Regions from separate parts of the Streptomyces sp. NPDC094032 genome, predicted to be linked through region 2. Evidence: riboswitches for the same ligand, from Rfam matches in the RefSeq annotation. Region 2 holds a riboswitch; each other region holds the start of a gene.

Region 1 (2,253 bases), on a different contig from region 2:
TCTCCGGGAGGAGCGGCGGATTCTCCGGGAGGAGCGGCGGACCTCAGACGGTCAGGCCCTTCGACCGCAGCCAGTCGGCCGGGTCGATGCCGCCACCGGACGGGGTGTGGACCTCCAGGTGGAGGTGGGGGCCGGTGACGTTGCCGGTGGCGCCGACCCGGCCGATGGTGTCGCCGGTGCCGACGGACTGGCCCGCGCCGACGGTCATCGAGGACAGGTGGCAGTACCAGACCTCGGTGCCGTCCGGCAGCTCCAGGACGATCCGGTAGCCGTACGAGCCGGACCAGCCGGCCGACTTCACGGTGCCGCTGTGGACGGCCTTGACCGGGGTGCCGGTGGGCGCGGCGAAGTCCAGGCCGGTGTGGTAGCCGGAGGACCACATCGAGCCGGCCTCGCCGTAGGTGGAGGTGATCGTGTACGAGGAGGTGGGCAGCGCGTAGCTCGCGGCCAGCTTGGCCAGGCGCTCGGCCTCGGCCTTCGCCGCCGCCTCCTTGGCGGCCGCCTCCGCCTCGGCCTTCGCCTTCGCCTCGGCCGCGGCCTTCTCCGCCGCTGCCGCCTTGGCCGCCGCCTCGGCCTTGGTCGCGGCCTCCGCCGCGGCCTTCTCGGCGGCGGCCTTCTGCGCCGCCTCCTTCTCCGCGGTGTCGGCGGCGGCCTGCTGCTGCTCGGCCTGCTGGAGGATGCGGGCGCGCAGCGCCTCGCCGGCGTCGGCCTGCCGCTCGCTGCCCGCGGGCGCGTCGGCGGAGGCGGTGTCCTGGGGAGTGGTGTAGGTGAGGGCGGTGAGCGGCTGCGGGTTGTTCGTGACCTCGGTGCTCGCGCCGGAGTCCTTCTCGTCGCCGCCGATGAGGTCGCCGATGCCGGGCAGTTCGGAGGCGTTGGGCAGGCCGAGGTCCGGCAGGGCTATGGCGACCGGGGGCTTGTCCTGCGCGGTGGCCAGGCCGCCCGCGCCGACGGCGGCGATGACGCCGACACCGAGGACGGTGGAGGAGCGGGCGAAGTTGGAGCGCTGCTTGACGACCCGGTGACGGCCGCCGGAGCGGTTCTGGGCCCGCAGCGAGTCCTCGGTGGGGTTCCATTCCTCCCCGCCCGTGCCCGCGGCGCCGTAGGCGCCGAAAGAGTCGAAGGGGGCTTCGGGAGCGGGGGTGTTGGAGGCCACGGAGGCGCTCTCCTTTCCTTCCTTCTCGCCTACCGGGTTAGCTGACGGGTTCGGAGCAGGAAGGTCTCCTACGGGTGTGCCGCACGGGTGCGGCGTGGCCCGATTCACCCCAAGTGGTGGTTCCCCGGTTCCCTTGCGGAATTCGGCGCACGCGCGCGGTGCCGTCTCTTGCGACGGCTGGGACGACCGCGCTGCGTTATCGAACGTTAATAGACACGGCCTCCCGATTCCAAGCCGTTCCCCTTGATCATTAGCTGAATTGACAGGGAATGGCCCGACTTGACCCCCAGTCAGACGGGATCCCGGTCACACCCAGAATCTGACGTTGTATCAATTGTTATCGGAGTGACACCCCCCGACTACGGCCGGTCACCGCCCTCCGGCGAGGCCCCGCCCGGCGGCACCACCGGCATCGTCCGCCGCCGCTCCTGCTGCCCAGCCGCCGGGCGGCTCACCGCAAGGAGCGCCATGTCGTCGGTCGAACCACCGCCCGTGTGCCGGCGCACATCCGCCACCAGCGCGTCCAACAGCTCCTCGGGACCGGGGAAGAGCCGCCCCGCGAGCCGCGCCGCCGGATCGTAGAAGACCCCCCGCGCGTCCCGCGCCTCCGAGAGACCGTCCGTGTAGAGCAGCAGCGTCGCACCCGCCGGGTACGGCGTCTCGTCGGCCCGGTCGGGCCACGCCGCCAGCTCCGCCATCCCCAGCGGCAGCGCGGCCTCGCTCGGCACCAACCGGTCGAGCCCGCCGTCCCCGTACAGCAGCAGCGGCTCGGGATGCCCCCGGTTCACCACCCGTACGAGCCCGTCGCCGCGCGGGATCTCCGCGAGGACCGCCGTCGTGAACCCCTCGAAGGCGTCGGGCCCGTCCCGCCGGGTGCCCTCCCGGTCCAGCGCCCGGTCGAGACGCCGCGCCACCCCCTCCAGCGTCGGCTCCAGCTCGGCCGCCTCGCGGAAGGCGCCGATGACCACGGCGACCGCCTCCACCGCGTCGAGCCCCTTGCCCCGCACGTCGCCGACGACCAGCCGTACCCCGTAGGGGGTGTCCTGTACCGCGAACAGATCGCCGCCGATGAACGCGTCGGCCTGCGCCGCCTCGTACCG
Region 2 (2,253 bases):
CTACAAGGAGCTGTTCCCGGCCACCGCGCGCATGTCCCGGCCGCGCCAGGGCACCGAGGAGACCGTCGCCGCGATCGACGCCGCCGCCGTCCGCGCCTTCTTCGACGCGCACGTCCGGCCCGCCGCCGCGACCGCGGTGGTCGTCGGTGACCTCACCGACGTCGACCTCGACAAGGTGCTGGCCGAGACGCTGGGCGCCTGGACGGGCGCCCCGGCCGACCCGCGGCCCATGCCGCCCATCACGGCCGACGACGCCGGCCGGGTGGTCATCGTGGACCGCCCCGGCGCCGTCCAGACGCAGCTGCTCATCGGCCGCGTCGGAGGCGACCGCCACGACCGTGTGTGGCCGGCCCGGGTGCTCGGCACGTACTGCCTCGGCGGCACCCTCACCTCCCGTCTGGACCGCGTCCTGCGCGAGGAGAAGGGCTACACGTACGGCGTGCGCGCCTTCGGCCAGGTGCTGCGCTCCGACGGCGAGGGCAACGGCGCGTCGCTGCTCGCCATCAACGGCTCGGTCGACACCCCCAACACGGGCCCGGCACTTGAGGACCTGTGGAAGGTGCTGCGCACCCTCGCCGCCGACGGTCTGACGGACGCCGAGCGCGATGTGGCCGTGCAGAACCTGGTGGGGGTGGCGCCGCTCAAGTACGAGACGGCCGCCTCCGTCGCGGGCACGCTCGCCGACCAGGTTGAGCAGCACCTCGCGGACGACTACCAGGCGCAGTTGTACGCGCGGCTCGCCGAGACCGGCACGGTGGAGGCGACCGCGGCCGTGGTCAACGCCTTCCCGGTGGACGGGCTCGTCACCGTGCTCGTCGGCGACGCGGCGCAGATCGAGGAGCCGGTGCGGGCCCTCGGCATCGGTGAAGTGACGGTCGTGACCGGCTGATTGAGCCGCTGTCACACCGGTTCGGGGACCCCGGCGACCTGGTTCGTCGGGGTTCTCCCTTTTGTCCGTATTGCTGTGAGGTGTGATCTTCTGCCCTGTGGCATGTCTTACAAAACGGCGTGTCTGTTTGGCGATTGACAGAAGATCGGCCTAGCTTCGATCCGGCTGTTCGTCCGTTGTACGACGTCGCATCCGCGGCAACGGACAGTCATCGCCGAGTCCCCGTAAGGCGCGAGCCTGGGGAGCCGGGGACCCATCGCAGTCCCTGGGGTGAATCGGACGCCTTCGCTCGATGAGCGGAGGGGCCCGTAGGAGACCTTCCTGCTCCGAACCCGTCAGCTAACCCGGTAGGCGAGAGGGAAGGAAAGGATCAGCCACTACATGGCGTTCACCCGTGCCACCGGGAAGCATCGTGGACCGAGCCGTCTGGCGCGCCGCGGAGTGGGAATCGCCGGTGTGGCGACCCTCGCGACGACCGGCGTGATCGGCACCCTGGCCTCCCCGGCGCTCGCCGCCGACACGGAGCCCGCCTCCCCGGAGGACACCGGCCTCACCCAGGTGATCACCGCCGACTCCCTCGCGGACCGGGTCGACGCCCAGGCCGCCGCCCAGGAGAAGGAGGCGGTCGAGACCGCCGCCCGGGAGAAGGCCGCCGCCGAGGCGAAGCGCAAGGCCGAGGCCCGCGCCAAGGAGGTCCGCGCCGAGCGGGAGCGTGCCGCCCGCGAGGCCGAGCGCAAGCGCCTGAACTCCTTCCAGCTCCCCGTCGCCGGCTCGTACGTGAGCACCGGCTACAAGACCGGCGGCTCGCTCTGGTCCTCAGGCCACCACTCCGGCATCGACTTCCACGCCGCCTACGGCACCACGGTCGTCTCCGTCGGCTCCGGCACCGTCGTCGAGGCCGGCTGGGGCGGCGCGTACGGCAACAACATCGTCATCCGGATGAACGACGGCACGTACACCCAGTACGGCCACCTCTCCTCGATCGGCGTCTCCGTCGGCCAGACGGTCACCCCCGGCGACCGGATCGGCATCTCCGGCTCCTCCGGCAACTCGACCGGACCGCACCTCCACTTCGAGGCGCGTACCACCGCCGAGTACGGATCGGACATCAACCCGGTCTCCTACCTCCGCGCTCGCGGGGTCAACGTCTGACGTGTGCATTCCGTGAAGAAGCCCCGGCTCGTTCGAGCCGGGGCTTCTTTTTTGTGTCCGTATGACCGGGTGGCATCGGAAATTCCGGCGACCTGCAATAGAGTCGCCGGACGGGCGTCACCCGACGGTGTTCCGCGCGGATCAAATACGGAGGTCGGACATGCGTGTTCCCGCGCACTCGGTATGCACGGCGATCCGGGACGACATCGTCT
Region 3 (2,253 bases), on a different contig from region 2:
GCGAGGTGGAGACCACCTGCCTCGGCCAGGCCGTCGGCCCCGCCGCCGTCCTGCTCGCGGCCGGAGCCCCCGGACGCCGACTGGCACTGCCGGGCGCCCGGATCGTCCTCCAGCAGCCCGCCCTGGACGAACCGTTGCGGGGGCAGCCCAGCGATCTGGACATCCACGCCCGGGAATTGCTGCGCCAGCGGGAGCTGGTCGTCGGCCTCCTGGCCGAGCACACCGGCCGGAGCCGCGAGCAGGCCGCCGCCGACACCGACCGGACCACCGTCCTGGACGCCCCGGCCGCCCTCGCGTACGGGATCGTGGACCATGTGGTGCGCAGCCGCGGCCGCGCCGCCGGCGCCGGGGAGGGGTGAGCCCGCCGTGGTCCCGGAGCCGCCGCCGCTCCCCGCACTGACGCGCGCCGAGGGCGAGTTCGTCGACAGCTACCTCGAAGTCGTCGACCTCCTGGGGCGGATCAATCCATCCAGATCCACGCATACCTATGGGGCGCTCCGCGCCGCCCAGGCGCTGGTGGGACGGGCGGCCGCCCTCCGCGATGCCCTGACGCTCATGCATATGCGGGGCGAGAGCGAGGTCCACGCCGACACATTGGCGCGCGCGTTACGGGTGTTGGACGGAGAGCGACGGGCCGGCCGGGTCACCGTCCCCGAGGAGCCCGCGAGTTGACACTCCCGCGTGTCGTGTCGAGGGCCGGCCGGGGCACGGGGGCCGCAGAATCGCTCCCCCGTTCGGCGTAGTCGACACATCGACATCAAGCTCATACGAGTTGCGCCACAGAAGTACACATCTGGCGGAATCGGGCTTTCCCTCGCAGGTGGAGGGCTCATCGGCCAAAACTCCGAAGATCGAGAAACCCGACTGTCCACCCGTATGGATCAGTCGTGAGGAGCCTCACATATCGCCGTTTCAGCTCGGATTTCGCCCTGCCTGTGGGTCAAGATCCTCGACGACGACAAGCCCCCGCCACCCACGGCGGGGCGGTCCGGGCGGACGCCGAGTCCTGCCGCTGTCCCGGACGTCTGGTCGACAGGAGTGGATCGGCAGGAGTGGAGGACCCGAGCAGTACGGGACGTTCGCGCAGTGTGCGGACGTTCCTCGGGGTGAAGCCGCAGCCGCGGCCGGGCATCTTCGCCTGCCCGAACCCGACAGGTCATCCTTCACAGGCGGCTGACGAAGGGTTGCGCATGACTGCGCAGATTCATGTCCCGTCCCTGCTGTCCCGGGCCGGAGCCGTCTCGGCTCTCACCCTCGCCGCCGTCGGCGGCACGCTGCTCGCCCCAGGAGCGGCGCCGGAGGCCCAGGCCGCGACGTCCTACGCCAACAAGGCCTTGAACGTCGCCGCCTCGAAGAAGGGATCGCCCTACAGGTACGGAGCCACGGGGCCAAGTCGCTTCGACTGCTCGGGCCTCACGCTCTACTCGTACAAGAAGGCGGGCAAGACGCTGCCCCGCACCGCGCAGCAGCAGTACAACAAGACCCGGCACATCTCGGCGGCCGGCCGGCAGAAGGGGGACCTGGTCTTCTTCCATTCCGGCGGAAGGGTGTACCACGTCGGAATCTACGCGGGTAACAACAGGATCTGGCACTCGCCGAAGACCGGCTCATGGGTGAAGCTGGACAAGATCTGGAGCTCGAAGGTCTATTACGGCCGCGTCCGCTGATGCGCTGACGCGCTGACGCGCTGAACGACGGTGCGGGAGGAGCGCCCGGTGGCGCCGCCGGCCCCTCCTCCCGCCCGACACCCCTCGCCCTCGCCCTCGCCCTCGCTACGCGGCCTGCGTCGTGGGCCAGGGAAGCCTGATCCAGACCGTCTTGCCGCCCTCCTCCGTGGGCGTCACCGAGAGCCGCCCACCGGCCTCGGCCGCGAGATAGCGGATGATCACCAGGCCGCGCCCGTTGTCCTGCTGCACGGCGGCGGGCAGCCGCTGCGGCCAGCGCGGATGGCTGTCGGTCACCCCGATGCGCAACAGCTCCTCGCGCTCCAGGCGGACGTCGACCGTGAAGGTCGGCGACTGGCCGAAGGTGTGCTGGACGGCGTTGGTCGCCAGCTCCGAGACGATCAGCCGCACCGACTCCGCGATGTCGTCCGCGTCGTCGAGGTCGCCGAGCCCCCAGGACCCGAGGACGTCGGCGACGTACCGCCGGGCGGCCGACACCGAGGCGGGATCGCTCGGCAGCGTGACGGTTGCTTCCTGGTGATCTGCCATGGCGACACCGCCCCTTTCCCACCGGGCACGGACCCGGACT

The links. A riboswitch is a leader RNA that binds a small molecule or an ion and turns the genes downstream of it on or off. The one in region 2 is predicted to bind cyclic di-AMP.
Region 1: it holds a riboswitch for cyclic di-AMP, as region 2 does, so the genes downstream of both, ABTZ54_RS06185 (M23 family metallopeptidase) here and ABTZ54_RS13285 (M23 family metallopeptidase) in region 2, are expected to answer to the same signal.
Region 3: it holds a riboswitch for cyclic di-AMP, as region 2 does, so the genes downstream of both, ABTZ54_RS21900 (C40 family peptidase) here and ABTZ54_RS13285 (M23 family metallopeptidase) in region 2, are expected to answer to the same signal.

Annotation. Positions count from the first base shown of each region.
Region 1 covers NZ_JBEOUE010000003.1:21,214-23,466, forward strand. Annotated here, with positions in the region: gene ABTZ54_RS06185 (M23 family metallopeptidase) at 44-1,153, opposite strand; cyclic di-AMP (ydaO/yuaA leader) riboswitch at 1,166-1,311, opposite strand; gene ABTZ54_RS06190 (PP2C family protein-serine/threonine phosphatase) at 1,513-2,253, opposite strand, start outside.
Region 2 covers NZ_JBEOUE010000007.1:183,174-185,426, reverse strand. Annotated here, with positions in the region: gene ABTZ54_RS13290 (M16 family metallopeptidase) at 1-889, shown strand, start outside; cyclic di-AMP (ydaO/yuaA leader) riboswitch at 1,092-1,258, shown strand; gene ABTZ54_RS13285 (M23 family metallopeptidase) at 1,271-2,041, shown strand; gene ABTZ54_RS13280 (GntR family transcriptional regulator) at 2,202-2,253, shown strand, end outside.
Region 3 covers NZ_JBEOUE010000015.1:135,550-137,802, forward strand. Annotated here, with positions in the region: gene ABTZ54_RS21890 (ATP-dependent Clp protease proteolytic subunit) at 1-359, shown strand, start outside; gene ABTZ54_RS21895 (hypothetical protein) at 313-672, shown strand; cyclic di-AMP (ydaO/yuaA leader) riboswitch at 1,013-1,187, shown strand; gene ABTZ54_RS21900 (C40 family peptidase) at 1,191-1,667, shown strand; gene ABTZ54_RS21905 (ATP-binding protein) at 1,773-2,213, opposite strand.